Regions from separate parts of the Spirillospora sp. NPDC047418 genome, predicted to be linked through region 4. Evidence: riboswitches for the same ligand, from Rfam matches in the RefSeq annotation. Region 4 holds a riboswitch; each other region holds the start of a gene.

Region 1 (7,397 bases), on a different contig from region 4:
CCCTCCTCGCCTATGCGGCGCTGCTGGGAATCCTGGGTCCCCGGCTGCTGCGCGCCCGCGGATGGGCCGACCGGGCTCCACGGCTCGGTGTGCTCGCCTGGCAGGCGGCCGGAGCGTCCGTCATCGCCGCGGTGGTCCTCGCCGGCCTGATGCTCGTGGTGCCGATCGTCCGGGCACCGCACGGCCTGGCGGACCTGCTGGCGGCATGCCGCCTGATGCTGCGCGTGCACTACGAGGTCCCGCCACAGCCGGTCGCGGGCTACGCCGGGCTCTTCGTGGCCTGCGGCGTCCTGCTCTGGACGGCCGGACATGTCCTGACCGCCTTCATCGCGACCGCGCTTCAGCGGCGCCGACACATGCAGACGCTCACCATGGTGGCCCGCCGCCGCCGGGACCTGGGCGCCCTGGTCGTCGATTACGATCAGCCGCTGGCCTACTGCCTGCCAGGACGCCGACGCTGTGTCGTGCTGAGCACGGGGGCGCTCGAACGGCTTCCCGAGGATCAGCTGTCCGCGGTCCTCGCCCACGAGCGCGCGCATCTGGCGGGCCGCCACGATCTCGCGATCAACCTCGCCGTGGCATTCGGCCGTGCGTTCCCCACCGTACCGCTCCTCCGCGCCGCCAGGGCGGAGGTTCCCAGGTTGCTGGAGTTGCTGGCCGATGACGTGGCCGCCCGCAAACACGACCGCGTCACCCTCGCGGCGGCGCTGGTGGCCGTCGCCGGCGGCCGGACGCCGACCATGGCCATGGGGGCGGGCGGTGGCACGGCACTTCTGCGGGTCCGCCGCCTTCTCGCGCCCCACGATCCCCTGTCCCGCGCAGGACGTCTCACCGGCAGCATCGGTATCGCCCTGCTTGTGACGCTGCCGCTGGCTCTCGCTGCCAACCCGGCCATTACGGCGATCCTCGAACGCCACTGCCACTTTCCGGTGTAACGGCCGAGCCGGGGTCACAACCCGACGGGGCCGGCCTGGTATGCGTAGATGCACGGCGTCGCCCTCTTCGACCCCATATCTGCTTCTCCACGGGCGAAGGACCACGCCCGGATGGACGTGCACTGCCGGACAGCTCGTATAGGTGACGATGACGTCGACCGGCTGGCCGTCCGAGATCCCCAAACAAACTCGGACGGTCCAGTTCCTGGCCCCGGTCCCACGAAGGATGGCGCTGCACCGCTATCGACCCGCACGGGAGCATCTCCCCGCTCGGGTTGAACTTGCGGCAGCGTCCCAAGGCACGTCCCTCTACTACTTCGTCGAATAGTAGAGGGTGGGTGCGGGGCGTCCGGTGGGCTGGCCACAGGGATGGCAGCACAAAGACGTCCCCGTCACCCCGGGGGCGGGTGACGGGGACGCGGTACGGGGGGTTCGGCGCGCGGTGGTCAGGCCACGCGGACGCCGCCGGCGAACGGGCGGCCGGAGATCGAGCTGATCTTGACGACGTCGCCGGTCTGCGGGGCGTGGACCATCTTGCCGTTGCCGATGTACATGCCCATGTGGTGGAGGTCGCTGTAGAAGAAGACCAGGTCGCCGGGCTTGAGCTGGCTCTGGGAGACACGCGTGCCAGCGGTGAACTGGCTGCCGGTGTAGTGGGGGAGGCTGATGCCGACCTGGGCGTAGGCGTACAGCGTCAGTCCCGAGCAGTCGAAGCCCTTGATGTTGGCGCCCTGGGCGGTGCCGTAGGACGGGCCCGACGCATTGCCGCCGCCCCACGAGTACGGAACGCCGCGCTGGCTCAGGGCCGCCCTGACCGCCCCCATGGCCTTGGCCGAGGCCCCACCTGGATCAACGTTCGGGGCGGGTCCCGCGCTGGTGCGTCCGCCGGACCCAACGCCCAGCTTGGCTTCGACCTTCTTCAGCTTGGTCTGGAGCTCCTTACGCTTCTTCTTCGCCTCGTCGGTGAGCTCGCGCACCTGCTTCGCGCGTGCTTCAGCCGACTTGCGGGATCGTTCCGCGGATTGCATCGTCTGGAGCAGGTGGGCGACACGGGTGCTGTCCTGGCGGGCGAAGTAGTTGAGCGTGGCCGACTTGTCCAGCACGGCCTGTGGGTCGTCCGCTGAGGCGAAGGCGACCGCCGGGTCCGTCGGACCGTTCTTGTAGCTGTCGGCGGCGAGCTTGACGATCCGGTCCCGGGCCTCGTCCAGCGCCTTCTTCTGGCGGACGGCGTTGCCCTCGGCCACCTTGGCGGCGCGCTGCGCCTGCTGCAGGCGCACGCGCAACCCGTTGTACTGCTCGCTGAGCTTCTCCGCCTCGTCGGCGAGCTTCTTCTGCTGAGCAGTCAGCTCTTTGCGGGTCGGCTTGGGCTCTGCCCAAGCGGGCGGGGGAGCCACGAGCGTCGCGGAAACGGCGATCGATGCCGTCCATGCCGTGCTCATGATGAACCGGCGGCGGATCGGCGTTCTCTCTCCGGCAGCTCGTCGCTGCATGCACTGTCCTCTCCAGTACGCCTACCGGGTGAGCTGGCGGGTTCGGGCCGGAGTCGCCCTACCGCTCGGGGGAGCGGATTCACCCCAGTGGAAAACGGTTCCCCGGTTCCTCGGACGGCGCGGGGCCGCGGGATTCGGCGTGGCCACCGCTGTCCCCGGCGGGGACACCCCACGATGGCTCCTACGGAGCGTAGGAGATAGCGGCCTCATTCGCCACCCAAGCGGCCGATTGCGACAAACCGCCTCTGGAGTCTCAACGATGTGTTAATGACCGGCCGGTAAGGGACGGCCTCAGCAGATCTCGGACAGCTGCACGATGGTCGCGGCGGCGACCAGGAGGGGCGTGGCGACGGCGATGGTGACGAAGGCGGAGGCTGCCGCCCTGGCCGCCCGGCGCGGCTTCACCGCCTCGGCGGACTCCAGCCGCAGCACTCGTTCCGTGAGCGCCCCTGTGGAGGGGCCCGCGGCGCCGAGGGCGCCTGCCACACCTGGTGTCGCCGCGAGCCGGCACAGGGCGTCGACGAGCGTCCGCCTGCCACAGGCCCGGGCCGCCGCGTCGTCCGCGGCCATCTCCAGCAGCAGCGGCAGGGTCTTCTTCGCCCGGCGGACGGTCGGCAACCAGGGCAGGAGCGCGTAGGCGAGGTCGAGGATGAGTAGCATCGTGTGGTGCCGCTGACGTAGATGCGTCCGTTCGTGGACCAGGACAGCGCCGAACTCTTCGGGAGTGAGGGTCTCCTGCGTGCCGGTGCTTACCACGATCGCGCGCTGTCGGGCGGGGAGCGAGTACGCCACGGGGACGGGGTGGTCGAGGACGAGTACGTCGTCGTGCCGTCCATGCTCCTTGGCGACGAGCCGGAGCATCTCCCAGTGCCGGCGCCGGTGCCGCACGGCTCGTCTGAGCCGCGGCAGGCTGCGGACGAGCCTAGAGCAGCAGGCCGTCAGCAGCACCAGGCTCGCGGCCGCTGCCATGATGATCGCCTCGTCGCCGTGGTGCGGCAGGCAGTTGCGCAGCCACTCCAACAGGCCGTGGCCGGGCGCCGGCGGCGACAGCAGCGCCACCGCGACGATCCCGATGTCGGCGATGAAGGTGCCGGCCAGAGCCGCGAACCAGCAGGCGATGGCGATCCCCGGATGCGCGGCGGGGCGGCGGAGCCGATCGAGGGCGGGCCCCGCCAGGCAGCCCAGCAGGACCGCCGTGGACACCAGACTGATCACGAGGTAGATCACGCCGTCATTCCCCCTGCTCGCCGGACGTCCGTTGGCGCAGGGCGTCCAGCAGGTGGCGCGCGTCCTCAGGCGGGACGGCTTCGGCGAACCTCGCCAGGATGCTGCCGTGGTCGTCGGACTCGGTGAGCGCGTCGAGCATCAACTCGACCGCGTACTCCTCCCGCGCGCGGGTGGGGGCGTAGCGGAAGGCCGTCCCGTCGGGGGTGCGCCGCAGCAGCCCCTTCTGCGCCAGCCTCTCGGCCACGGTCTGGACGGTGTTGTAGGCCAGGGCCTTGTCGGCGTCCTCGTTCAGCTTCGCGAGCAGCTCACGCACCCGCAGCGGGCCGGGCGCGTCCCAGAGCACGTCCATGATGGAACGCTCGAGTGCTCCACCCAATCCGGCCACGCGCCACCTCCGTCCTGCGCACATTGTGCCGGAGAATCGGCTGTGGGCGGGAACGCGGGCTGTCGCTCGCTACCGGCACGTGATGCGGGGCTCGGCCTGATACGTGGTGTGGAACTTCTGGCGGCGCACCTCCTTCCCGTTCTGCTTGAAGATGCGCCAGACGTCGATCTGGAAACCCTCCGCACCGGGCATCGGGATGCACTTCGGCCCCGACTCGGTCTTGCTCTCGAAGCTCTTGATCGCGTACTTCTCGGAACTCTTCGATTCGATCTCGTAGCGCTTAGTGCTCCAGAAGCTCACGGTGAGGGACGTGTCGGTGTAGGCCGTGTCGACGAGGACGCCGTACGGCGAGTCGTTGCGCCACCGGAAGTCCGGCTGGGGGAAGGAGACGGTCGACTCCCGTCCGGCCGGATAGCGGGAGATGTAGTACGAGTGAGGGGTGTGCTGGACGTCCTGCAGCCCACCGAAGAACACGGCGTTGAACATCGTCGTCGCGAACTGCGAGATCCCGCCGCCGACATCGTCGACGTACCGTCCGTTGAGGATCATCGGTGCCTCGACAAAGCCGCGCGCCTTGTCGCGCTTGCCGACGATTCCGTTGAGGGAGAAGGTCTCGCCGGGCCCGACGATGTAGCCGTCGAGGATGCCGGCGATGGTGTGGATGTTCTTGACCCGAGGCGCGCAGCACGGATGGCGCGTGGTGAAGGAGCTGATCTTCTGCTTGATGCCCATTTTGCGGGCCTGGTCGGTCGCGACTCGCGGCTTGTCGACGGTCATCGGCACGCTCACCTCACGCCCCTGCGGTCGCAGGACCGCTCCGGCGACCGCGTCACCGAGTGCTCGGGAATCGACTCCCCGGCCTTCCGTGGAGGGAACGAGCCGAAGCTTGCCCGACTTGACCTTGAATGTCGCATCGCGAGCCGGGCGCTCAAGATCACGCAACCGCGTCCCTAGCTCCCGCGCCAACGCCGGACCGTCGACACGTGGACCCACCTTGCCCGAGTCATCAGGTGCGAAGACCAGGTGGGGAGCGAAGCTCTTGGGCTCCACCGTGATCTGCTCGCCATCGACGGCCAGGGTGATCGGCCCGGAAACGGCAACCCGGGCCGGGCCCGCCGCGACCTGGCGGATCTCGTTCGCATCTGCCTTCGGCCGCAGCGGGCTTGTCTGCAGTTCCGGAGTGGTGGGCTTACCCTCCAGCGCCGCGAGGAAAGCGGCCTTGACCGGAGCGGTGGCCGTGCGAGCGTCCAGCCCGACGCCCGGTTGCGGAAGTACGGTCTCGGGTGTGGTGCCGTGGAACTTCACCGCCCCTTCCCGTACGGGCGTGCCGATCCGCTTGTTGATCTGGCCCAGAGCGGCGGCGAACCGGGTCTCGTCCATGCGGATCTGAGGAGTGATCTCCCGTCCGCCGAAGACGGCGGAGAAGACCGAAGTGAACCCGAACCTGCCTTCCAGGGCCGCGTCGACGGTCGCGCGGGAATCCAGGGACAGCCCGGCCTTCGCAGGTTCAAGCGTCACGTCCTGGCCCCGTACTCGAAGGTGGAGTGCTTGAGCGGCGCGTGGACCGAGTTTCCGGTCGAGGCGTTCCACGGCGTCCCGCTCACTGAGCCCGCCGATGTCGACCCCCAAGGCCGTCGTTCCCCGCAGTACGTCGTTCCCGGCGTACGCCGCCGCGCCGCCGTAGCCGACGACCGTGACGATGACGAGGGCCGCGACGGAGAGGATCAGCGCTCGCCGGGGCCGGCTTCGGACGGCCAGGACGATCCGGGCGACGGGTGGTTTCGCCGTGTCCTCAGACGACGGACGCGTGGTGTGCACTGCCACCTCTCCTCCGGGTGCGGTCCCCATGCCGAGACCAGACTACTAAGCACCGTAGTAGAAAAGTGTCGAGAGCATGCCGGGTCGAGCAAGGCGACCCTGGCTGGAGTGCATGGAGAAGCCTCCCGTGTGCATATGTACGTCTCGTAGTTCGTGTGCGAGCGGTCGGAGGTTCACCAGTACTCGGCTCGGCAGGCCAAGTATCTCCTAGGCTCGCGTAGTACTATGAATGTGTAGTAGCAAGGTGCCCTCGGAGGGAGAACAATGACCACTACGCCTTCAGGTTCGTCCGGCATGGAAAGTGAGGACGGCTGGAACAGCACGACTGGACGCCACTGGGTCCAACACGAGGATCGCCACGACCGGATGCTGGCGTCCCTTACATCCCGGCTCATGGGCTCGGCCGGGATCTCCGGGACGGACAAGATCCTCGACATCGGCTGCGGATGCGGCGAGACCAGTCGCATCGCCGCACGGCAGGCCCCGGAGGGTGAGGTCCTCGGCGTCGACATATCGGCACCGATGCTCGGCCAGGCCCGTACGCGAGCCGAGGAAGAGGGCCTGGCCAACCTTCGCTTCGAGGAGGCCGACGCCGCGACGGCGCACCTCCCGGACGCCTACTACGACCTCGTGCTCAGCCGGTTCGGCGTGATGTTCTTCGACGACGCCAAGGCGGCCTTCGAGAACATCTCGCGATCTCTCCGCCCAGGCGGCCGGCTGACCTTTCTCTGCTGGCAGGAGGTCATGCAGAACGAGCACATCGTCGTCCCATTCAGCGTTCTCGCCGCACACGCGCCGGTACCGGACATTGGGGCCCCGGATGCTCCCGGTCCGTTCTCGCTCGCCGACCCCGAGCGAATCCGCGCACTGCTCACCGAGGCCGGCTGCACCGACATCAAGATCGAGCCGCTACACGAACGGCTCCGCCTGGGGTCGGATGTGCCGGACGTCCTGGCCTACTTCCGCGACCACCCGGCGGCCTCGTCCAGCATCACCGCCATGGACGACGCCACGCTCGCGAAGGTCGTCGACGAGCTGACTGAGGCGATCCGGCCGTTCCAGACTCCCGAGGGGGTGTTCTTCGGCTCCGCCGCCTGGCTGGTCACAGCCCGGCACTGACCAACCGCATCCGACGTCCGCGGTCGGGTGTGCCGTGCGCGTTCAGTTCTCCACCGGTGCAACGGACTCGGCGCGAGGCGAGGGGAGGCGGCACTCTCGGAGGGCCCGCAGGCGCCGACGGAGCGCCTCGGCCAGCAGCAACAGCGAGGCCACCGCGAGCACCGGCTGGAACGGCGCGAAGTAGGAGAGCGCCCCGCCGAACCCGATGGCGAGCACCACGAGCTTGTTGCACACCGGGCACCCGACCGCGAACAGGGAGACCAAGCCGCCGGCGAACGCCTTCTTACTCTGATTCACCACCGGACGCACCGGAGCGACATACGTCGCCAGGAGCAGGCCCTCCAGGACGGCGGTCAACCCGAGCACGGGGTAGTTCCACCACAGCACAGGGGTCATCCGTGAGTAGAAATCGGTAGGAACCAC
Region 2 (7,397 bases), on a different contig from region 4:
CACACCCGAGGCCGTACTTCCGCGACCGGGCGCCGGGCTGGACGCCCGGACGGCCGCCGCTCCGGTCAAGGCCGCTTTCCTCGCGGCACTGAGAGGCAAGCCGACTACTACGGAACTGCCGACAAGCCCGCTGCGGCCGAAGGCGGATGCGAACGAGATCCGCCAGGTCGCGGCGGGGCCGGCACGGGTCGCCGTGTCCGGGCCGGTCACTCTGGCCGTCGATGCCGAGCGGGTCACGGTGGAGCCGAGGAGCTTCGCTCCCCACCTGGTCTTCGCACCCGACGACTCGGGCAAGCTTCGGCTCGTTCCCGCCGCGGAAGGCCGGGGAGTCGATTCCCGAGCACTCGGTGACGCGGTCGCCGGCGCGGTCCTGCTACCCCAGGGGCGTGAGGTGAACGTGCCGATGACCGTCGACAAGCCGCGAGTCGCGACCGACCATGCGCGCGACATGGGCATCAAACAGAAGATCAGTTCTTTCACCACCCGCCATTCGTGCTGTGCGCCCCGGGTCAAGAACATCCACACCATCGCCGACATCCTCGACGGCTACATCGTCCGGCCGGGCGAGACGTTCTCCCTCAACGGGATCGTCGGCAAGCGGGACAAGGCGCGCGGCTTCGTGGAGGCACCGATGATCCTGAACGGGCGGTACGTGGACGACGTCGGCGGCGGGATCTCGCAGTTCGCGACGACGATGTTCAACGCCGTGTTCTTCGGTGGGCTGCAGGACGTCCAGCACGTCCCTCACTCGTACTGCATCTCCCGCTATCCGGCCGGACGCGAGTCGACCGTCTCCTTCCCGCAGCCGGACTTCCGGTGGCGCAACGACTCGCCGTACGGCGTCCTCGTCGACACCGCCTACACCGACACCTCCCTCACCGTGAACTTCTGGAGCACCGAGCGCTACGACATCGAATCGAAGAGTTCCGAGAAGTACGCGATCAAGAGTTTCGAGAGCAAGACCGAGCCGGGGCCGAAGTGCATCCCGATGCCCGGTGCCGAGGGTTTCCAGATCGACGTCTGGCGCATCTTCAAGCAGAACGGGAAGGAGGTGCGCCGCCAGAAGTTCCACACCACCTATGAGGCCGAGCCGCGCATCACGTGCCAGTAGCGAGCGACAGCCCGCGTTCCCGCCCACAGCCGGTTCTCCGGCACAATGTGCGCAGGACGGAGGTGGCGCGTGGCCGGATTGGGTGGAGCACTCGAGCGTTCCATCATGGACGTGCTCTGGGACGCGCCAGGCCCGCTGCGGGTGCGCGAGTTGCTCGCGAAGCTGAACGAGGACGCCGACAAGGCTCTGGCCTACAACACCGTCCAGACCGTGGCCGAAAGGCTCGCGCAGAAGGGCCTGCTGCGGCGCACACCGGACGGGACGGCCTTCCGTTACGCCCCCACCCGCGCGCGGGAGGAGTACGCGGTCGAGTTGATGCTCGACGCGCTCACCGAATCCGACGATCACGGGAGCATCCTGGCGAGGTTCGCCGAAGCCGTCCCGCCCGAGGACGCGCGCCACCTGCTGGACGCCCTGCGCCGGCGGACGTCCGACGACCAGGGGGCATGACGGCGTGATCTACCTCGTGATCAGCCTGGTGTCCACGGCGGTCCTGCTGGGCTGCCTGGCGGGGCCCGCCCTCGATCGACTCCGCCGCCCCGCCGCGCATCCGGGGATCGCCATCGCCTGCTGGTTCGCGGCGCTGGCCGGCACCTTCATCGCCGACATCGGGATCGTCGCGGTGGCGCTGCTGTCACCGCCGGCGCCCGGCCACGGTCTGCTGGAGTGGCTGCGCAACTGCCTGCCCCACCATGGTGACGAGGCGATCATCATGGCGGCCGCCGCGAGCCTGGCGCTGCTGACGGCCTGCTGTTCCAGGCTCGCCCGCAGCCTGCCGCGGCTCAGACGAGCCGTGCGGCACCGGCGCCGGCACTGGGAGATGCTCCGGCTCGTCGCCAAGGAGCATGGACGGCACGACGACGTACTCGTCCTCGACCACCCCATCCCCGTGGCGTATTCGCTGCCCGCCCGGGAGCGCGCGATCGTGGTCAGCACCGGCACGCAGGAGACCCTCACTCCCGAAGAGTTCGGCGCGGTTCTCGTCCATGAACGAACCCACCTGCGTCAGCGGCACCACACGATGCTGCTCATGCTCGACCTCGCCTACGCACTCCTGCCCTGGTTGCCGACTGTCCGCCGGGCGAAGAAGACCCTGCCACTGCTGCTGGAGATGGCCGCGGACGACGCGGCGGCCCGAGCCTGCGGCAGGCGCACGCTCGTCGACGCCCTGTGTCGGCTCGCGGCGACGCCGGGTGTGGCGGGCGCCCTCGGCGCCGCAGGGCCCTCCACGGGGGCGCTGACGGAGAGAGTGCTGCGACTGGAGTCCGCCGAGGTGGTGAAGCCGCGCCGGGTCGTCCGGGCGGCCGCCTCCGCCTTCGTTGCCGTCGCCGTCGCCACGCCCCTCCTGGTCGCCGCCGCGACCATCGTGCAGTTGTCCGACATCTGCTGAGACGGCCGAGGCGGTTTGTCGTATTCGGCCACTTGGGTGGCGAATGAGGCCACTATCTCCTACGCTCCGTAGGAGCCATCGTCCGGTGTCCCCGCCGGGGACAGCGGTGGCCACGCCGAATCCCGCGGCCCCACGCCGTCCGAGGAACCGGGGAACCGTTCTCCATCTGGGGTGAATCCGCTCACCATGAGCGGTAGGGCGACTCCGGCCCGAACCCGGCAGCTCACCCGGTAGGCGTACTGGAGAGGACAGTGCATGCAGCGACGAGCTGCCGGAGAGAGAAGGCCGATCCGCCGCCGGCTCATCACGGGCACGGCTTGGACGGCATCGATCGCCGTTTCCGCGACGCTCGTGGCTCCCCCGCCCGCCTGGGCCGAGCCCCAGCCGACCCGCAAAGAGCTGACCGCCCGGCAGAAGAAGCTCGCCGACGAGGCGGAGAAGCTCAGCGAGCAGTACAACGGGTTGCGCGTGCGCCTGCAGCAGGCGCAGCGTGCCGCCAAGGTGGCCGAGGGCAACGCCGTCCGCCAGAAGAAGGCGCTGGACGAGGCCCGGGATCGGATCGTCAAGCTCGCCGCGGACAGTTACAAGAACGGGCCGGCGGACCCGGCGGTCGCGTTCGCATCGGCGGACGACCCTCAGGCCGTGCTGGACAAGTCGGCCACGCTCCACTACTTCGCCCGCCAGGACAGCACTCGCGTCGCTCACCTGCTGCAGACGATGCAGTCCGCGGAACGATCCCGCAAGTCGGCCGAAGCGCGCGCGAAGCAGGTGCGCGAGCTCACCGGCGAGGCGAAGAAGAAGCGCAAGGAACTTCAGACCAAGCTGAAGAAGGTCGAAACCAAACTCGGTGTCGGCTCCGGCGCTCGCACCAACGCGGGTCCCGCCCCGAACGTGGATCCCGGAGGCGCCTCGGCCAAGGCCATGGGGGCGGTCAGAGCGGCCCTGAGCCAGCGCGGCGTTCCGTACTCGTGGGGCGGCGGCAACGCGTCCGGCCCGTCCTACGGCACCGCGCAGGGCGCCAACATCAAGGGCTTCGACTGCTCCGGACTGACCCTGTACGCCTACGCCCAGGTCGGCATTACCCTCCCCCACTACACCGGGAGCCAGTTCACCGCCGGCACACGTGTCTCGCAGAGCCACCTGAAGCCCGGTGACCTGGTCTTCTTCTACAGCGACCTGCACCACATGGGCCTGTACATCGGCAACGGCAAGATGGTCCACGCCCCGCAGACCGGCGACGTCGTCAAGATCAGCTCGATCTCCGGCCGCCCGTTCGCCGGCGGCGTCCGCGTGGCCTGACCACCGCCGCCCTGAGCGGCCCGGTACCGCGTCCCCGTCACCCACCCCTGGGGTGACGGGGACGTCCTTTGGCTGCCTCTCCTACAGCCTCCCCAGCTGGAGGTCTTGGGGGGCCGATGGCGACCAGTTCCGTAGCGACGCCCGGCTCGGTACGGGTCGCGCCGCTACATCGGGAAGTGGCAGTGGCGTTCAAGGAGAGCCGTGATGGCCGGGTTGGCGGCGAGTGCCAGCGGCAGCGTCGCAAGCAGAGCGCCGACGCCGCCGGTGAGACGTCCGGTACGGGACAGGGGGTCGTGAGGTGCGAGAAGGCGGGGAACGCACGGCCGAACGCGACGGCGAGGTTGATGGCGAGATCGCGGCGGCCCGCCAGATGCGCGCGTTCATGGGCGAGGACCGCGGACAACTGATCCTCAGGAAGCGGTTCGAGCGCCCCAGTGCTCAGCACGACACAGCGGTGGCGTCCGGGCAGGCCGCCAGGCCGTGCGGTGTCCGGACGATCGGCACCACCCGCATCAGGCCGGCGAGGACCACCGCCGCCATAACGGAAGCCCCGGCCGTCTGCCAGGCGAGTACGCCGAGCCGCGGGGCACGGTCGGCCCAGCCGCGGGCACGCATGAGCCGGGGCCCCAGGATTCCCAGTAGTGCCGCGTAGGCGAGGAGGGTGGCGGCCGCGGTCACGTGGTGTCCCGCGGCTGCACGACCTTGAGCGCCGCCTGCAAGGCCCTGCTCTCCTCCGGTGACAGGTCGGACAGGAAGTGCACGAGCGCGGCGGCCTGGTTGTTGCTGGTCGCGAGCGCCTCGCGCATGAGTTTGGCGGTGTAGCCCTCCCGCGAGGCCACCGCCTCGTACTCGTACGCACGCCCCACGCGCTTCCTGCGCAGCCACCCCTTCTTGTGCAGGTTGTCCATAACGGTCATCACCGTGGTGTAGGCGATCGACCGCTCGCGCTGGAGGTCTTCAAGGACCTCGCGGACGTTGGCCGGGCGGCCGTAGGACCACATCCGGTCCATCACCGCGGCCTCCAGGTCGCCGAAGCGCTGCCCGGCCATGATCTACCGCCTTCCGACGTCACGCCTGCTGGATCGGCTCCGCATACTACAGCCCATAGTAGGTCCCTCTCGCTGGCCCGCGCGGAGATCAGTTCGGCTCGGCGGTCCCCCAGAACTCCCCGGTGGCCGTCGTCTCGCGCAGAGTCTGGAGCGTCGAACGGGAGAACCAGCCGGCGCTGCGATCGATCCGTCCGCTCTCGTGGATCCCGAATCGTTCAGAAGCTGTCGGCGGGGGGGGCCGGCGGACCGCGTCCGGTCGGGCATCAGGTCGGCGACCGCCAGCCGTCCCCCGGACCTGAGCCAGATCTCGCCGCTGGGCGCGGCCGAGGCCGGTTCGGTGAGCATTTGGTGATGCCACTGCCCCGCCGTTCCGTCCGTCATGCGCTCGGCTTGCATCGTCGTCGTCCGCCCTCCATGGCATCTACTACCAGGCTTCGTAGATCGATGCATCAAGTAGGCGCGGAGGTGTCTGCACCGGTTCTGACCGCCAGAACGCGCTGCCAGAAGTCCGGCGGGCCGTCCAGCTCGTCGCCGCGCCTCAGTGACGTTCTTGGTGATCCGCCACACGCTGCCGGCGGTGGCGGTTCCGCGGCGAGGCGGTCGGCATCCTGCCGGCAATGCTCTCCATAAAGTCGCAGGCGCGTCCGGAGCCGTGGTCCTGCGGGTCTCCAGGGCGGTAGCAGCCAATCGTGGGGAACGGGCCGAACTTCTGGTCGATCTCCAGCATGATCTTGCGCATGCGGGGCGTGACGCCGGGCCGGCGCCGCTGTTCCTCCGCCTGGGCGAGCTGACCGTCTTTGGAGTCGGTCATTTTGCGTCCCGTCCGGCCGACTCTTCGCGGCGGTTCACGTCCATGGGACGGATCGCGAGGTGAGCGGAGGCTCCGCTCGTTCATCGCATCAGGGGGAGGGTGAGGAAGGGGGCGCCGGACGGGCGGGGGGAGCCGCCCGCGGGTTCGATGGTCATGCCGATCTGTTGGGCGTTGCCGAGCCCGGAGGCGATGATGGGCCGGGACGGGCGGCCGGCGGGCGGCCGCAGGACGCCGCCGGGGCGCGGGGCGGCGGAGGGGGCCAGGAACCACACCTGGTAGGTCTTCGCCGACGGCAGTTGCCTGAGCCGGGACGTGGTGATCACTGCCTTGTCCAGCGACCGGGACGACACGACGGTGACCGTGGCGTCGTCCTGGGTCCGGGTTGTGGAGGTCTGTGCGTCGGGGGCGGTCAGCACGGCGGCCAGCCGCCGGTTGAGGTCCTGCGCGTGTTCGGCGTCGCCGTGGAAGTGGGCGGCGGTGATGCCGCCGGCGAGGGCGAGGATCAGGCACGCCGCGGCGGCCAGCCAGCTCGGCCCGAGGCCCCGGGCGGAGGGAAGCCGCCGGGTGAGCCGGGGCGGCGACTGCCGGGTCCGGCTGATCTCGGCGAGCACCCGGTCGCGGAGTGCGGGCGGCGGTTGCCGGGACACGGCCAGCGCCAGCCGGGCGGTGGTCTCGCGCAGGCCTGCGGCCTGGTCGGCGCAGGCGGGGCAGCCGGGCAGATGGCGTTCGAACCGGCGCCGTTCGGTGTCGGACAGGGCGTCCAGGGCGTAGGCGCCGGCGAGGTCGTGCGGGTCGTGGGTCATGGCTGCACCCCCAGGCAGTCGCGCAGCCGGATCAGCCCGTCGCGCATCCGGGTCTTGACGGCGGCGAGGCCGACGCCGAGCAGTTCGGCGACCTCCCGGTAGGTGTAGCCGCCGTAGTAGGCCAGCGCGATCGACTCGCGCTGGGTGTCGGTGAGGCCGCGCGGGCAGCGGTGCACCTCCTGGTGCTCCAACCGCGTGCCGGCCTGTTCGGCGACCTGGTCGTAGTCCGGGCCGGGGGCGCCGGCGCGCTGCTCGCGGTCGCGGCTCGCCTGGGCGGAGCGGACCCGGTCGATCGCGCGGCGGTGCGCCATCGTCAGCGCCCACGCGGTCGCGTCGCCCTTGTCCGGCCGGTAGTGCGAGGTCGCCGCGGGCGACCAGGACGAGCAGTTCGCCGAGGTCCGGGACGACGGGGGCGCGCCGCGTCCGCTCGATGGATCCTCCAGCACGGCCGCGCCCGCGACCGGCAAGCCGTTCGGTCCGGCGTGCTCGGCCGTCCCCGCCCCCGGCAAGGGCGGGATCCCCGAGGCCACGCTCGACAAGGTCATGGCCGACAGGGAGACGGTGAAGATCATCCTGGAGCCTCACGACCTTGCAGGGCGGCACGCTGACCACCAGCGGCTCGGGCGAGTCCTCCACGGTCGGCAAGGACAACGCCAACGTGGTGTGCGGCAACGTCCAGACCGCCAACGCCACCGTCTACATCATCGACTCCGTCCTGATGCCGCCCCCAAGTAACCCCGCGAACGGCCGGTGGACGGTCAGGACCCACGGGGCGGAGGGAAGACCGGCCGTCCACCGCGCCTCCACCCGCCGAAACCCCCGATGGCGCAGACCGCCCCCAGCAGCGGACTCCGGGGTTGGGGAACCCGCCGTCGAGGACGGTGACGAACCGGGACGGAGGGCGGCGCGTCTAAGCCCGAAAGGTAGATGATCA
Region 3 (7,397 bases), on a different contig from region 4:
CATCGACCTCACCGAGGCGGCGGCCCTGCTGGTCAAGGACCGGGGCGAGGGCCCGGTGGGCGCGGTGCTCGCCGGGCGGCGGGCGCCGCGGGCCGAGGGCGGCACGGAGGAGCGCGAGGCCGTGCTGACCGAGGCGGAGGACGTCCTGCGCCGGGTGACGGCCGAGGACACCGGCGGCGACGCCGAGATCCTCGCCGAGACGGGCGACGACCCGGTGGCGCGGGCGGTGCTGGACGGGACGCTCGACTCCTGCGCGCATCTGGTGCCGGTCCGGGGGGCCGACGGGGCCGTGGCCGACTTCCTCTATGCCGAGCTGAACGGTGCCACCCGGGACATGTTCGGGCGCGGCGGGGCGGAGCTGACCGGGCTCCGGCTGCTGCGGACGGATCCGGGCGCCGTGCTCAGCGGGCTCTTCGACGAGTACGTGGAGGTCCTGGAGACCGGCAGGCCGGCGGAGCGCGGCTCGATCATGTACTCCACCGCCCAGCGCGGCCTGTCCCGGTCGTCCCGGATGAGCGTCCGGTGCGTGCGGGTGCCGACCGGGGTGTGCGTCACGTGGCGGTACCACGCCGCCGAGGACCGCGTCGCGCGGAGGCTGGAGCGGGTCGAGCGGCTGGCGCTGATCGGCTTCGGCGAGTGGGACCTCGCGACCGGCGAGTCGGACTGGACGCCGCAGATGCGGGCCAACTACGGCCTCGCCCCCGACGAGGTGCCGCCGATGCCGCACGACCTGCCGAAGGCCGTGGCGGACGACGACCTGCCGCTGGTGGAGGAGGCCGTCCAGACGATGTTCTCGCGCCGGGAGCCGGTGGAGGCCGAGCACCGCGTCATCGGGCAGGACGGGACGCCGCGGCACCTGTGGCTGTTCGCCGAGCCGGTGCTCGGCGACTCCGGGCTGCCGGTCTCGATCAACGTCGTCTCGCAGGACATCACCCGGCGCCGCGGCGTCGAGCGGGCGCTCGCCGAGACCCGCCGGCAGATGCTGAAGCAGCAGGCGCGGACGGCGCAGGAGCGGAAGGTGGCGGTGACGCTGCGCCGCGCGATCCTGCCGGACGAGGACGAGGTGGAGCAGCTGCCGGGCCTCACCATCGCGGTCCGCAGCCTCGCGGCCGAGAGCACCGCGCGCATCGGCGGGGACTGGTTCGCCACCCGCGCGCTGGCGGACGGCCGGTCGCTGTTCGCCATCGGGGACGCGGCCGGGCACGGGCTGCCGGCGGCGGCCGCGATGGCGCGGACCCGCAACGGGCTGCTCGGCCTCACCTGCACGGGCGAGCCGGCGGGGCGGCTGGTGGGCTGGTTGAACGAGCTGGTCGGCAATATGGACCCGCCCGCGACGGGCACCGCGATCGTCGCCCACTTCGACGCGTCCCGCCGGGCGCTGGAGTGGACGTGCGCGGGCCATCCGCCGCCGATCCTGGTCCGGGAGGGGCGGGCGACGCTGCTGGAGGTCGTCCGGGACCCGATGCTCGGCGCGATGCCCTGGCGGTACACGACGATCACCACCGACCTGCGTCCCGGGGACCTGCTGTTCCTCTACACCGACGGCCTGGTGGAGCGCAGGGACGCCGACCTGGACGAGCGCATCGGCCGCCTCTCCGAGATCCTGCAGGACTCCTCGATGCGCCCGGACCTGGCCCTGGACGAGGTGATGGCGCGGATGGAGTTCGACCGGGCGGCGGACGACACCACGCTGTTCGCCCTGCACGTCGAGTGACCGGGCACACGGTGGGGCCCGCGGGGCCGAGCCGTGTGATGTAGGACTCAGCCGGGGCGGCGACCGGGGCCGGGAGGCGGCGGACGCCCGCGCGCCGGCCGCCGCGTCCCAGGAGTTCTTTACCTTTCGGTCATCAGCCGGTAAGCCCTGCGGGCAAAGGGCTGAGGGCCACTCGGGGAAAGATCGGGAACACTCGGCGCCGTGACGCTGTTGGTGAATCCTTGGAAGGGCATGAGACGGGCATAAACGAGGTTTGTGCTTGGTTTGCTTTTCTTGAGAAGGTTGCTTACCTTCTATCCGAATCCCGCAGCGCGCCCCATGCGTTGCCGCCGGCCGTGCGATGTGCGGCCGAGGATCGCGGAGCGGTATCCGCACGCGATGCGCGCCACCTGACGCGCGCACCCTCACCGAGATCAGTCGCTGAGATACATCCGTAAAAGTCTGCGCCGCGCCATGCGGTGCGAGGCCGAGTCCGTCCCGGTCGATGCGGCCGGACGGAGCCGGGGACCCAATGTTCCAGGGGTGAATCGGCGCGCCGAGAGACGCGCCGTAGGGCTGCTTCCATGCCCGAATCCGTCAGCTAACCCGGTAGGCGTCATGGAAGACAAGGAGATTCCCTGCATGACCGGTCGTTTCGATCGACTTTCGCTCACCCGGTTCTCCTCCGAGGACAAGGCCGTCGGCGTCGCCGCCGGCGCGGTCCTGGCCGGAGCCGTCGGACTCGCCGTCCTCAACCCCCTGGCCGGCGGCAGCGCCGCGGCCGAGACCCCCGCCCAGGCGGCGGGCGCCGTCGCCGAGCAGAGCACGGTGTCGAAGGGCTCGGCGGCGATGACCACCGCCGAGGCCAAGGAGGCCGGCTACAAGGTCGCGCCGCGCGCCGTCCAGGCCTCCGAGGTCATCAAGCTGGCCGAGAAGCAGGTCGGCATCAGCGAGGGCAAGGCCGGCCAGACCAAGTTCCACGACTGGTACGTCTCGACCCCGCACGCCAAGGCCACCGCCCAGCGCGACGGCGGGTTCTCGGTCAAGGCCTACAACGGCGCCCAGTGGTGCGACATGTTCGTGTCCTGGCTCGGCGCCCAGACCGGCGTGAAGAACATGGGCTGGGACGCCTACACCGTCCAGCACGCCACCTGGTTCAAAAAGACCGACCGCTGGGGCGACAAGCCCAAGCCCGGCGCCGTGGTCTTCTTCGACTGGAAGAACGGCTCCAACGGCTCCATCGGCGGCATCGACCACGTCGGCCTCGTGGTGAAGGACAACGGCGACGGCACCGTCAAGACCATCGAGGGCAACAGCAACAACGAGGTGGAGAAGAAGACCCGCGACAAGTCGCAGATCGTGGGCTTCGGCTACCCCGACTACGCCAAGAGCTGACCTCCAGCTCCTCCAGCTCTCCAGACCCTCCAGACCCTCCAGACCCGAAGGCGCCCGGCCCCCCGCCGGGCGCCTTCGGGCGTTCAGGGCGATCTGCGCTATGTCTCCGCTGAAGTCGGGTAATGCGAAGCATTGGCAGCCTTTGATCCTGCTTGGACCTCAGTGCGGAGTTCCGGGATAGGAATCAGGAGCGACGCGTCCGACCGGCCGCGACCCGGCTCAGTCCCCGGCGGAACCGGGGGAAGGGGGATGCCCGATGCGGGTGCGCCCGGATGTGAGCGTGGTGGTGATCGCGTACAACGACGCCCGGCGGCTGCCGCGGGCGGTCGCCTCGTCGCTGGCGCAGTCGCTGGGCGGCGTCGAGACCGTGATCGTGGACGACGCCAGCACCGACGGCACCGGGGAGGTCGCCGACGGGCTCGCCGCCGCGCACCCGGGGCGGGTCCGGGCCGTCCACCTGCCGTCCAACTCCGGTGGCTGCGGGCGGCCCCGCAACACCGGGATCGATGCATCGGCCGGCCGCTACGTGATGTTCCTCGACAGCGACGACCTGCTGGACCGGCACGCCTGCCTCAACCTGGTCGCCGCCGCCGAGGACAGCGGCGCCGACCTGGTCTCCGGCCTCTGCGACCGGGTCTTCCTGGACGTCCCGGAGGGCGCGAAGGGCCGCATCCGCCCCTGGTACCCCTGGCTCTACCGCAGCACCGCCGTGTACGGGTCGCTGGCCGAGAACCCCGACCTCCTGTACGACACCCTGTCGACCAACAAGGCGTACCGGCGCGGCTTCCTGGAGGAGCACGGGCTCCGGTTCGTCGAGCGGCTGCACTACGAGGACCTGCTGTTCACCGCCGAGGCGTACCTGGCGGCGGGCCGCACCGCCGTGATCCCGCACCGCGTCTACCACTGGCTCGTCCGGCAGGGCACGGCGGCGCCGTCGATCTCCAACCGGCGCGCCGAGCTGGCCAACTTCGCCGACCGGCTGGAGATCCACCGGCGCATCGACATGCTGTTCACGCTGCGCGGCGCGCACGACCTGCGGCGCGCCAAGGACGTGAAGTTCGTCAACCACGACCTGGTCCTCTACCTGCGGGAGCTGCGCGACCGCGACGCGGGCTACCGGGAGCGCTTCCTGGACCTCGCGGCCGGCTATCTCGCCGAGCTGGACCCGCGCGTCTTCGCGTCGGCCAACCCGATGCCCGCGATCGCCGCGTACCTGATCCGCGAGGGCGACCACGACGGGGCGCTCGCCGCCGCCGAGTACCGGCCCGCCGAGCGGCCCGAGCTGCGCGCGCGGCTGGTGGAGCGGGACGGGCGGGTCTTCTGGGGCGCGGGACGGCCGCGCGGGACGCTCGGCCGCGCGGTCCTGGACGTCACGGGCTTCGGCTTCCACGTCCGGCCGCTGAAGGAGCTGCGACCGGCCAACACGGTGACGCGGCTGGAGATGCGCGGCGACCGCGTGCTGATGGCCGGGCACGTCCTGAACCCCCTGGACCGCGTCCCCCCGGACGCCGAGCTGGCCGGGACGCTGGAGTTCTGCGACCGGCGCCGCCGAACCCGCAGGGCGCGGGCCCGCGCGACCGTGCGCCACGAGGGGGAGCGGCTGGCGTGGCGGTCGGAGTTCGCCCCGGCCGGGCGGATCAGGCCGGTCGGGTTCGTCGATCCCGTCTGGGACGTGCGGCTCCGCGTCCGGGTGGACGGCGAGGAGATGGTCACCCGCCCCGGCGAGGGCCGCGGATCCCCGTCGCTGACGGGCGTCGCGCTGCCCGTCCGGCCCCGGCTGACCCGGATCGCCGCGGACCGGCTCCGCTCCTACGTCACCGAGGGCGGGCACCTGGCCTTCGCGCTGGAGACGGCGAACCCGTGGGCGCGGCTCGCCGGGGCCGCCGCGCTGCGCGCCGCCCGGTCACCGGCGGGACGGCTCGCCTGGCGCCGGGCGCGGGGCCTGGAGAGGGCCGTCCGGCGCGGGCTGACCTCCCGCGACACCAAGATCGCGGTGTTCAACCGGGTGCTCAGCCGGCTGCCGGTCCGGCCCGGCCTGGCCGTCTTCGAGAGCCACCTGGGCCGGCACTACTCCGACAATCCCAAGTACATCTACCGGGAATTGCGCAGGAGGGGCCGGCCGGTGCGGGCGGTGTGGGCGTACGCGTCGTCCCCTCGGGGGTTCCCGGACGACGCCGCACTGGTCCGGCGCGGCTCGTGGGCGTACTTCCTGGCGCTGGCCCAGGCCCAGTTCTGGATCGACAACCAGGGCTATCCGGAGGGCCTCCGCAAACGCCCCGAGACCACCTACATCCAGACCTGGCACGGTTCGGCGTTCAAGCTCATGGGCCTCGACCAGCCGCGGGTCAAGAGCGGCCCCGCCGCCGAGCGGGCCCGGCTGCGCCGGATGGTGGAGCGCTACGACTGCTTCCTGGTGCGCTCCGGGCACGACGCCGCGACGCTCTGCGCGGGCCTCGGGGTCCGCTCGGAGCTGCTGCCGGCCGGCTATCCCCGCAACGACCCCCTGGTCAACGGGGCGGACGGCGATGCCGAGCTGGCGGCCGAGGTGGCCTCGCTCCGCGCGTCGCTCGGCCTCGGCGACGGGCGCCGCGCCGTCCTGTACGCGCCGACGTTCGCGACCGGGCGGAAGGGGCGCCCCGTCAAGCTGCTGGAGCCGCCCGTCGACCCGGAGCTCTTCGCGCGCGAGCTGGGCGAGGAGTACGTGCTGCTGGTCCGGCCGCACTACCTGTGCCGCGCCAACGTCCCGCCCGGTGCCCGCGCGGTCATGCGGGACGTCGGCGCCGTGCCCGACGTCACCCCGCTGCTGCTGCTCGCGGACGCGCTGATCACCGACCACTCCTCAATCATGTTCGACTTCGCGCTGCTGGACCGGCCGATCATCCTGCACCTCCCGGACGGCCGCGACCTCACCACCGGCTACTTCGACCTGGACCGGCACGGTCCCGGGCCGATCACCCGCACGCAGGAGGAGCTCGTCGCCGCGCTCGCCGGCCTGGACGCGGCGGCGGCCGCCCACGCGGCCCGGCGCCGTGCGTTCGCCGCGCGCTTCGGGGAGCACGACCGGGGCACCGCGGCCCGGACGGTCGTGGACCGCTATTTCCCGGCCGCACCGCCGGACCACAGGGGGAACAGGGGGGAACGCGATGGCCGCACGGCGTGACGTCTTCATCGTGTGCAACAACGCCGACGAGATGGGCGGGCTCCAGCGCTGGGCGCACCACATGGCGCGGCTGCTGGCCGGACGCGGCGACCGCGTCACGCTCGTCGGGATCACCTCCGGTCCGGAGCCGTACCACCACGGCCGCGACGGCTCCTACGCCGTCGAGGTCCTGCACCGCGAATGGCGGGCGCCGGTGCTGGCGTGGCAGCCGAAGCGGCGGCGGGAGCGCCTGAACGCGGTGGCGCGCGGGCGGGAGCTGCGGCGGGCCGCGGCCCAGCGGCGCGGCGCCGCCCGGCTGTCGGAGCTGTTCGCCGCGGCCGGCCCGGGGTCGGTGGTCATCGTGGCGCAGGTGTGGGCGATGGAGTGGGTGCGGCTCGCCGACACCGCAGGGCTGCGGGTCGTGGCGATGAGCCACGAGTCCTACCGGGCGACCCGCAGGTCGACGCGGTACCGGCGGGTCAAGGAGCACTACGCGGACGCCGACCGGATGCTGGTCCTGACCGCCGAGGACGCCGACGCCTGGGCCAGGGACGGCATGACCAACGCCGACCACATACCGAACGCGCTGCACGTCACGCCGACCGTCCGCCCCACACTGGACCTCCCCGTGGTCGCCTGCGTCGGCCGGCTCTCCTACGAGAAGGGCATGGACCTGATGCTGGAGGCGTGGGGGCGGATCTCCGCGCGCCACCCGGAGTGGCGGCTCCACATCTACGGCGGCGGTCCGGACGAGGAGGACCTGCGCGCCCAGGCGGCCGGGATGTCCGGCTCGGTGGAGTTCCGCGGCGTGGTCGCCGACGTCGAGGAGGCGCTGGTCGAGGCGTCGGTCTTCGCGCTGCCCTCGCGGGCGGAGGGCTTCCCGATGTCGGTGCTGGAGGCCATGGCGTACGGGCTGCCGACGGTGGCGTTCGACTGCGCGCCGGGCGTCCGGACGCTGATCGAGGACGAGCGGGACGGGATCCTGGTCGGACCGGGCGACACGGTCGCGTTCGCGGCGGCCCTGGAGCGGCTCATCGGCGACCCCGGCCTGCGCCGCGCGCTCGGCGCCGGGGCCCGCGCCTCGGTGCTCCGGTTCCATCCGGACGCCGTCCTGGCCCGCTGGGACCGGCTGTTCGACCTGCTGCACCGGGACCCGCCGTCGGCCGTGCC
Region 4 (7,397 bases):
GAGGTAGACCTGGAAGTTCAGGACGTACGAGCCGGTCATCGCCAGGGAGAACAGGACGAAGGCACGGTTGGACAGCGCCGTCCGCCAATCCCGGACGACGGACCCGCCGACGCCGGCGCGGCTGCCGCGCCGGGCCGGCAGCGCCTTGGCCTGCGCGATGGCCAGCACCGCGAACAGCCCGGCCGCGACCATGCAGGTGAGCTGGAACGCGATGCCCCCGAGCAGCAACCCGATCAACGGCCCGACCAGGATCCCCAGCTGGTAGAAGACATTGAACGCCGCGAAAGCCTCGACCTTGCGTTCGCCGGCTTCCTGAGCCAGGTAAGCGCGCACGGCGGGATTGAAGAAGGCTCCGGCAAGGCCGGTGAGGGCCGAGGCCAGGATCAGAATGGGCAACGCGTCGGCGACTCCGAGCAGGGCGAATCCAACGGTGCGCAGCACCAGACCCGTGAGGATCATCGGCTTGTAGCCGAGCCGGTCGGCGAGGCTGCCGCCGACCAAAAACATGCCCTGCTGGCTGAGGTTGCGCACGCCCAGGGTCAAGCCGACGAGCCACGCCGCGAACCCGAGGCCGCTGGACAGGTGATCGGCCAGGTAGGGCATCAGCATGTAGAAGCCCAGGTTGATGGTGAGCTGGTTGACCATCAGCAGCCGGATCGGACGGTCGAACGACCACAGCTGGGACCATGTCGCCCTCACAGCGCGGCCTCCGCACGTGCTCCGGCCGGTGCCGTCACGTTGGCGCAGAGGGTCCACCGCGTGACCTCGCGCTCGGCGGGGTGCGTGATCACGTCGGGCTTCTCGCTCGGGACGGTGCCCATCAGGTCGTGCCGGGAGCAGTATCCGTCATCGAAGACCGTCGCGAAGTAGCGCTGCGGTCCGTCGGGGAAGACGGCCGCGATCTTGTGGTGCTCGGATTCCGACCGCGCGATCCACGAGGCCACGAGCGCGACCGCCCCCACGCTCCACCCGCCGGTGGTGTATCGGGCTTTGGCGAGCTCCCGGCATGCCCAGACGGCTTCGGCGGGCGCGACCCAGTGCACCTCGTCGAACGCGGCGTAGTCCACGTTGCGCGGGTAGATGCTGCTTCCAAGGCCGCGCATGAGCCGCGGCCTCGCCGGCTGCCCGAAGATGGTGGACCCGACCGTGTCGACCCCGACGACCCGCAGTTCCGGGAACATCCGGCGCAGAACCCGAGAGGTCCCGGCGCTGTGACCGCCGGTGCCGACACTGCAGACGAGCGCGTCCACCTGGCCGAGTTGGCCGGCCAGTTCGAGCGCGAGCCCTTCGTAGGCGGCGACGTTGTCGGGGTTGTTGTACTGGTCCGGGCAGTAGGCGTCCGCCTGCCGTTCCCGCAGCTCCTGGACGCGTCGCCGACGCGCCTCCTGCCAGCCGCCCGTGGGATGGGGTTCCGCCACCACGTCGACCGTCGCGCCGTGCGCGCGCAGCAGGTTGACCATCAGCGGCTCCATTCCCGGGTCCGTAACGAGCGTGGCGGGATGGCCGTAGGAGATCCCGGCGAGTACCAGGCCGAGCCCGAGCGTGCCGCTGGTGGATTCGATGATCGGCGTTCCTGAGGCTAGATCGCCGCGCTCCCGGGCGCGGGCGACCATGTGGAGGGCCGGACGGTCCTTGATCCCGCCCGGATTCGTGCCTTCGATCTTGGCCCAGAAGCCGTTCGTGCTCCCTCCGGACAGATCCGGAATCCAGAGGACGGGAGTGTTCCCGACCAGGCGCGCAGGCGACCGGCAGGTGCCGGCTCCCGTCCCTCGGGAAGCACCAAAGCCCTTCGATTGCCCTGGTACGTGCAGATCGATCGCGTCCAACGTTCTCTCCTGAAGGCTCAGCTCAGCAGCGCGGATGTGGTTGCGAGGCGGTCGTCGCCGGTTGTCCCTCAGCGGGCATGCCGAGGAGGAAGATCGGAGAACTTCGTCCTCCGCTATTCCGTCATCGACAAGGGCGCATGACCTGGCCGATCACAGCCGCGCCAGGCAGATCAGGTTCAGGAGACGGGTCCCGTTGGGGCGAGGCGGTACGCATCGTCGACGCAACGCGGCACAGGAACTCCGCAGGAACATCGCTGCCGCATCTCGCTCTCCCCTCACCAAGAGGATGGCGAGTCCGAGGAACGCGGCAATGAGAAGCATGACAACCCGGCTGCCCTCGGACGGGAGAGCCGTCGAATCTCCGCAGTCATCATGCGGCTCGGGAGGAAGGCTCTTCGTCGCCGCTCCGCCCGAGTTGCCAGGCTGACCGTCGGCGTGGGCACTCAAGGCGGCAGAGGGTACCGTGCGCCCCGCCGTCCCAGCCGATTCTTCTGAGTGCAGACCAGGCAGGCAGAGCACGAAGTGGAGCGCGGACAGCGTGACCAGCAGGAGCGACAGACCGCCTCCTGACGAGGGGCCGCACCCCTGCGAAGCACGCTGAGTTAGGTACACATCACATACTGTAGCCATCTCCTACGTGTCGTAGGACGAGACCCCGCCAAAGTCCCGTATGGCTCACTTCATCCCTGAGCCAAGCTCGGAATCGATGGCGCACGAGCGACCCGCTCCCTTGGAGCTCCCATCCCGGAACCCGCGTCACTCACAGGCGAAGACCCAGCCTCGGGCGGAGTGGCCCGGCGTAGATCACTATTGAATTTTACCTTTGCCGACTTGGACGCACGGAGCTCCATGTACTAACTTGCCTAGTAGTCGGCCAGGGAACGCCGCTCCACAGGCGACCGGCCGAACGCCTAATTCCATGGCGCCCGACGCCCTGGAAGCCGGGGACCCATCCTTCTTGGGGTGAATCCGCGACCAAGGCCGCGGTAGGGCCTACTCCTGGCCCGAACCCGTCAGCTAACCCGGTAGGCAGTCAAGGAGAGGAGAAAGCGTGAAAAGGCAGTACGCTCCCCCAGTTGCCGACCGTCCTGCGCCTGACTCCCGAACGGTCAGCCGTCCGGGCACCTGACCTGGCACAGCGTAGAGCGCCGGAAGACAGCAGAACCGCAGACTCTGTTGATTCCGATCGTCTGACGAGGACCATCCCCACGCATGCTGATGCAGCGTCTTCCTCGTAGCGTGCACGTGCGCAACTAATTCATTTGACCTTCATTGTCCACGGCTCCAGCCGGGGCAGGCCCCGCATGCGTTAGTGCACGCACTATCCCCTGCTGACCACAGGCGGCGACTTCCGCCTGCCCTTCGGCATGCCATTCCCATGACATTGGCCGCGCCGTGGGGCGATCCCCTCGGAGGAATTCCGATGAACTACGACGGACGGCATCGCGCCGACGGCTCCACGAACGGCGCCGTACCTCGCCGAACTCTCCTTCTGGGCGGCCTCCTCGCGGCCGGCGCGGCATTCGGCGTCCAGGAAATGCGGGGCTCGCCTCCGGCGCGGACAGCGCAACGAGCCGCCGCGAGTGGCAAGGAGGGCGCGGCCGGGGGCAGGCGATCTCGCGCCTCCCGGAACGCACGCACGGCATCCGCCAAGTCTCCGCTGATCCACCCGACCAAAGAGTGGGGGGCCGGCAAGCCGGAAAGAACCGCGACCGTCCGCCGGCGTCCTCCCAAGTACATCGTCGTGCACCACACCTTCACCGACAACGTCGACGACTACTCGCTCGCACGGGCAGAGCGCCTCGCACGCGCGATCCAGAATGCGCACAAGGGACGAGGATGGGGCGACACCGGACAGCACTTCACCATCAGCCGGGGAGGCCACATCCTGGAGGGTCGTACGGGCAGCCTCGCGGCGGCCGAACGGGGCGAGATGGTAGTCGGCACGCACGTGAGAGGCGCGAACGCCGACACCGTGGGCATCGAGTGCGAAGGCACCTACAACACCGTCCTGCCTCCGCAACGACTGCGCGATTCCCTGGTCAAGGTCTGCGGTTGGCTGTGCGAGCAGTACGACCTCAACCCGTATGAGGCCATCGTCCCGCACATGAAGTTCAACGACACCGATTGCTGCGGCTACAAGTTCGCCCCCACCCTCCCGAGCCTCCGCAAGGACGTCGCCAAGGTCGTCTCCCCCAGGTTGCTCCGCTGACGCCAACCGCTTCGACGCGTAACCCTCCGTACTGAAACAACTCGGCTTTCGCTCACGGAGGAGCAGCGGTCGAGATCTCAGGAGGGCTTTCGGGCGGCCGTATTGGAGTCACACCTTTCCTCCTACATTGCGTAGGAGTACGGTCCGGACGGCATGTCTGATCGCCGGCTGCCGGGGGCGCCGACCCAGGCATGCCACCCGATGATCAGGTCCACCGACGAGAGGTGAGACATGCGCAGGGCCCATGGGCGATCCCCCTGGCCACCACCCTGACGATCGCCATGAGCGGTCTCGGGGACGCAGCCGCCAGCCCCACGCCACCAACCGCCAAGACGAAGATCAATGGAGGTTCCGCCGATCCCGAGAGCGGCGGCCGTGAAGCCGACGACCAGCACGGTGGAAGCGAAGGGCACCTCCCCGGCTCCAGCAAGAACGTGAAGCTGGTCGGCGAACTCGACGTCAGCGGCGCGACCGGCCAGGACCGGCCGGGACACATCGCCGACCTAGCCGTCAGCGGCGACCACGCCTACCTGGCGGCTCGGCGCCTCAACACCGACCCATGCGGGAAGGGCGGCTTCTACACGGTCGACATCTCCAACCCGGCGAAGCCGAAGGAGGTCTCCTTCACCGAGTTCCCGGCGGGGTCATATCCGGGTGAGGGGATGCAGGTCATCAAGATGCGAACCGCCGCGTTCAAGGGCGACATCCTGGTGACCAACAACGAGATCTGCTCGGACACGGGATCACAGGTCGGCGGGATGTCTATCTACGACGTGACCGACCCGCGCCACATCGTCCCACTGGCGATCGGCGAGGGGACACCAACGACGGCGAACTGCCGACGGCTCGTCAGGAGCACAGCGTCTTCGCCTGGCAGGCCGGGCGCCACGTCTACGCCATGATCTCCGACGACGAGGAACAGGCCACCAGCGACGTCGACATCATGGACATCACCGACCCGTCCAACCCGACGCTGATCGCCGAGACGAGCCTCACCGACTGGCCCGGCGCCCAGAAACCCCTGGCCAACGGAGAGACCGTCTTCCTGCACGACATGGTCGTCAAGAAGATCAGGGGCCACTGGCTGGGGCTGCTGTCGTACTGGGACGCAGGCTGGGTGATCCTCAATCTCGACAACCCGGCCAAGCCGGTCTTCGTCAACGACTCCGACTACCCGGACCCCGAGAAGCTCCTCGGCTTCAGCCCGCCGGAAGGCAACGGCCACCAGGCCGAATGGACGCGCAACAACCGGTTCATCGTCGGCACCGACGAGGACTTCTCCCCCACCCGGACGTCCTTCCAGATCACCGCTGGGCCGAATGCCGGCACCTACGGCGCAGGCCAGTTCGACTGGACGGTCCAGATCGACACGCTGCCCGGCAAGACCTTCGAAGGCGCCAAGACCGTCTGGGCCGGGAGCGGTGCGAAGAGGACGTCGACGGCAACGGCACCAGTGACCGCGCCGAGGTCCCGTCCAAGGCGACCACCGGCGCCGATGTCGCCGTCTTCGTCCGGGGCGGCTGCTTCTTCTCCAAGAAGGTCGAGTCCGGCCAGCTCGCCGGATACGACAAGGTGATCGTCGTGCAGAGCCACGGCGCGACGAGCAATGGCCTGTTCCCTGACGGGTTCCTGTGCGGAAGCCAAGGGCACCAGTTCACCGTCACCGCATCCGCCGTCTGCGTCGGCCACCGCGCAGGGCACCTCCTGTTCGGTGACACGCCCGAATACTCGTCGACGCCCGAGGGTGCGGACTTCCCGGCCCTGGGCACGATCGGCGCCGGGGTCAAGGCCCAGTCGAAGTTCGACGGCTGGGGAACCGTGCACCTGCTGGACGGCAGGACCCTCAAGGAGATCGACAACTACGCGATCAAGGAGGGCCTGGACCCGGCCTATGCCACCGGACACGGCGATCTCACGGTCCACGAAGCCGCCACCGACCCGGCCGACAGCCGCCTCGCCTACCTGTCCTACTACGCGGGCGGGATCCGAGTGATCAAGGTCGGCCGCCAGGGCATCCGCGAGGTCGGCCACTACGTCGACGACGGCGGCAACAACTTCTGGGGCATTGAAGCCAAGAAGGTCAGGGGGCGTACCTACATCTTCGGCAGCGACCGCGACAGCGGCCTGTGGATCTTCCGCTACACCGGACACTGAGAGCCCGGAGGCAGGCAGGCTTGCCCCTACGGCGCGCCTGCCTGCCCCGCGTCAGCCCCCGCGATCTCGGCCTCGGCGGCGGGCCACGACCGAGATCGCGGGCCCGCGGCGCGCGTCCGCTGCTGCAGCCGAACGCAGACCTGGATTCGAGATCTGGACCATGCCGTGAACGGTCAGGATCGTCGCCCGATTATCGGCCTGCAAGAGAGCTTCAGCACCTGACGTACTGCCGGCCGATCACTGTTCAGTCTGCCGACACGTCCGGTCTCCCTCCTCGGATGTCCCGTACACGGCGTCAGCAGCCGGTTCATCTCGGATACTTCACCAACTTGGCCTTCTTTGGCGGTCCTGGCGAGATTGATGGCGAACGAATCGCGACCGTGCAGCAGTTCGTCTGCCGCCTCCGAGATGCCCTGGGCATGATGCATGCGCATGAGTATCAGGAACAGCCGATCGACCCGGACCCCGCGCGCCTCGCGCAGCATCTGCAGGTTCTGCTGGTTCAGCTTCCGGACGGGAGGCGGAGGCGGCATCGGCTCGGCATTGCGCTCCTTGAGCCAGGACTCCATCTGGCCGACCTGGCGGGTCTGTACCTCGACAATGTGCGCGGCGAGCCGACGCACCTGTTCCTCGGTGGCCCGCTCCCCCGCAACCTTGGCCATCCGCACGGCCGACTGGTGATGAGGAAGGAACATGGCGACGAAGCTGACGTCGTGCTGCTCGGTCCGCTGGCGGGTCGCAAGATTCGTACCTTCCCCCCTGTCGCCGAGGAAGCCGAGGCAGCGGGCGACAGGGCCAGCGAGCCGACCACCGCTGTGACGGCGGCCAGGCGAGTCGGTCGACGCCGTAGAGCCGATACACCCCAAGTAGCCACAAATTCTCCCAACTATCTCGGACGGTGGCCGCTGTTCATTGAGTCGGCCAACAATGCCTGGCCCACCTCAGCAAACGTGCTGATGCCCGAAGCGATACTGCACCCCAACAGCGCCCCGCACCCGGCCACACGCCGCGACTTTGACACATCTTTGGGTGCCACCCCGGCAGCCCCTTCAAAGCTCTGACTGTTCCAGGCCAGCTCGGCCTTTCGCCACTAACCGTGAAAATCCCGCTGGTTTACGCGCTTCAGCAAGCCGCCCATATGGTCAGGGGCGCGGAATGAGTGTGCGCGTCAGGTCCTCTCTGAGACGCTCCTTCAACATGGCGGT

What was found. Region 4 has a riboswitch for cyclic di-AMP ahead of ABZ806_RS27865 (peptidoglycan recognition protein family protein). Riboswitches for the same ligand answer to the same signal wherever they lie in the genome.
Region 1: it holds a riboswitch for cyclic di-AMP, as region 4 does, so the genes downstream of both, ABZ806_RS23275 (C40 family peptidase) here and ABZ806_RS27865 (peptidoglycan recognition protein family protein) in region 4, are expected to answer to the same signal.
Region 2: it holds a riboswitch for cyclic di-AMP, as region 4 does, so the genes downstream of both, ABZ806_RS22665 (C40 family peptidase) here and ABZ806_RS27865 (peptidoglycan recognition protein family protein) in region 4, are expected to answer to the same signal.
Region 3: it holds a riboswitch for cyclic di-AMP, as region 4 does, so the genes downstream of both, ABZ806_RS19830 (CHAP domain-containing protein) here and ABZ806_RS27865 (peptidoglycan recognition protein family protein) in region 4, are expected to answer to the same signal.

What each region holds. Positions count from the first base shown of each region.
Region 1 is NZ_JBEYTW010000038.1:17,709-25,105, forward strand. Features, by position in the region: gene ABZ806_RS23270 (M56 family metallopeptidase) at 1-935, shown strand, start outside; gene ABZ806_RS23275 (C40 family peptidase) at 1,382-2,425, opposite strand; cyclic di-AMP (ydaO/yuaA leader) riboswitch at 2,429-2,575, opposite strand; gene ABZ806_RS23280 (M56 family metallopeptidase) at 2,717-3,652, opposite strand; gene ABZ806_RS23285 (BlaI/MecI/CopY family transcriptional regulator) at 3,657-4,061, opposite strand; gene ABZ806_RS23290 (VanW family protein) at 4,107-5,861, opposite strand; gene ABZ806_RS23295 (class I SAM-dependent methyltransferase) at 6,150-6,974, shown strand; gene ABZ806_RS23300 (hypothetical protein) at 7,017-7,370, opposite strand.
Region 2 is NZ_JBEYTW010000036.1:32,102-39,498, forward strand. Features, by position in the region: gene ABZ806_RS22650 (VanW family protein) at 1-1,111, shown strand, start outside; gene ABZ806_RS22655 (BlaI/MecI/CopY family transcriptional regulator) at 1,157-1,561, shown strand; gene ABZ806_RS22660 (M56 family metallopeptidase) at 1,566-2,501, shown strand; cyclic di-AMP (ydaO/yuaA leader) riboswitch at 2,605-2,753, shown strand; gene ABZ806_RS22665 (C40 family peptidase) at 2,757-3,800, shown strand; gene ABZ806_RS22670 (hypothetical protein) at 3,838-4,245, opposite strand; gene ABZ806_RS22675 (hypothetical protein) at 4,239-4,478, opposite strand; gene ABZ806_RS22680 (BlaI/MecI/CopY family transcriptional regulator) at 4,475-4,849, opposite strand; gene ABZ806_RS22685 (VldE C-terminal domain-containing protein) at 5,388-5,660, opposite strand; gene ABZ806_RS22690 (anti-sigma factor) at 5,741-6,463, opposite strand; gene ABZ806_RS22695 (sigma-70 family RNA polymerase sigma factor) at 6,460-7,035, opposite strand; partial or broken gene ABZ806_RS22700 (fasciclin domain-containing protein) at 7,041-7,187, shown strand.
Region 3 is NZ_JBEYTW010000029.1:33,174-40,570, forward strand. Features, by position in the region: gene ABZ806_RS19825 (PP2C family protein-serine/threonine phosphatase) at 1-1,714, shown strand, start outside; cyclic di-AMP (ydaO/yuaA leader) riboswitch at 2,169-2,324, shown strand; gene ABZ806_RS19830 (CHAP domain-containing protein) at 2,336-3,088, shown strand; gene ABZ806_RS19835 (bifunctional glycosyltransferase/CDP-glycerol:glycerophosphate glycerophosphotransferase) at 3,345-6,248, shown strand; gene ABZ806_RS19840 (glycosyltransferase) at 6,232-7,397, shown strand, end outside.
Region 4 is NZ_JBEYTW010000052.1:6,831-14,227, forward strand. Features, by position in the region: gene ABZ806_RS27855 (MFS transporter) at 1-699, opposite strand, end outside; gene ABZ806_RS27860 (PLP-dependent cysteine synthase family protein) at 696-1,826, opposite strand; cyclic di-AMP (ydaO/yuaA leader) riboswitch at 2,725-2,874, shown strand; gene ABZ806_RS27865 (peptidoglycan recognition protein family protein) at 3,250-4,038, shown strand; gene ABZ806_RS27870 (hypothetical protein) at 4,263-4,940, shown strand; gene ABZ806_RS27875 (hypothetical protein) at 4,937-5,614, shown strand; gene ABZ806_RS27880 (hypothetical protein) at 5,620-6,192, shown strand; gene ABZ806_RS27885 (DUF305 domain-containing protein) at 6,366-7,058, opposite strand; gene ABZ806_RS27890 (AbiJ-related protein) at 7,335-7,397, opposite strand, start outside.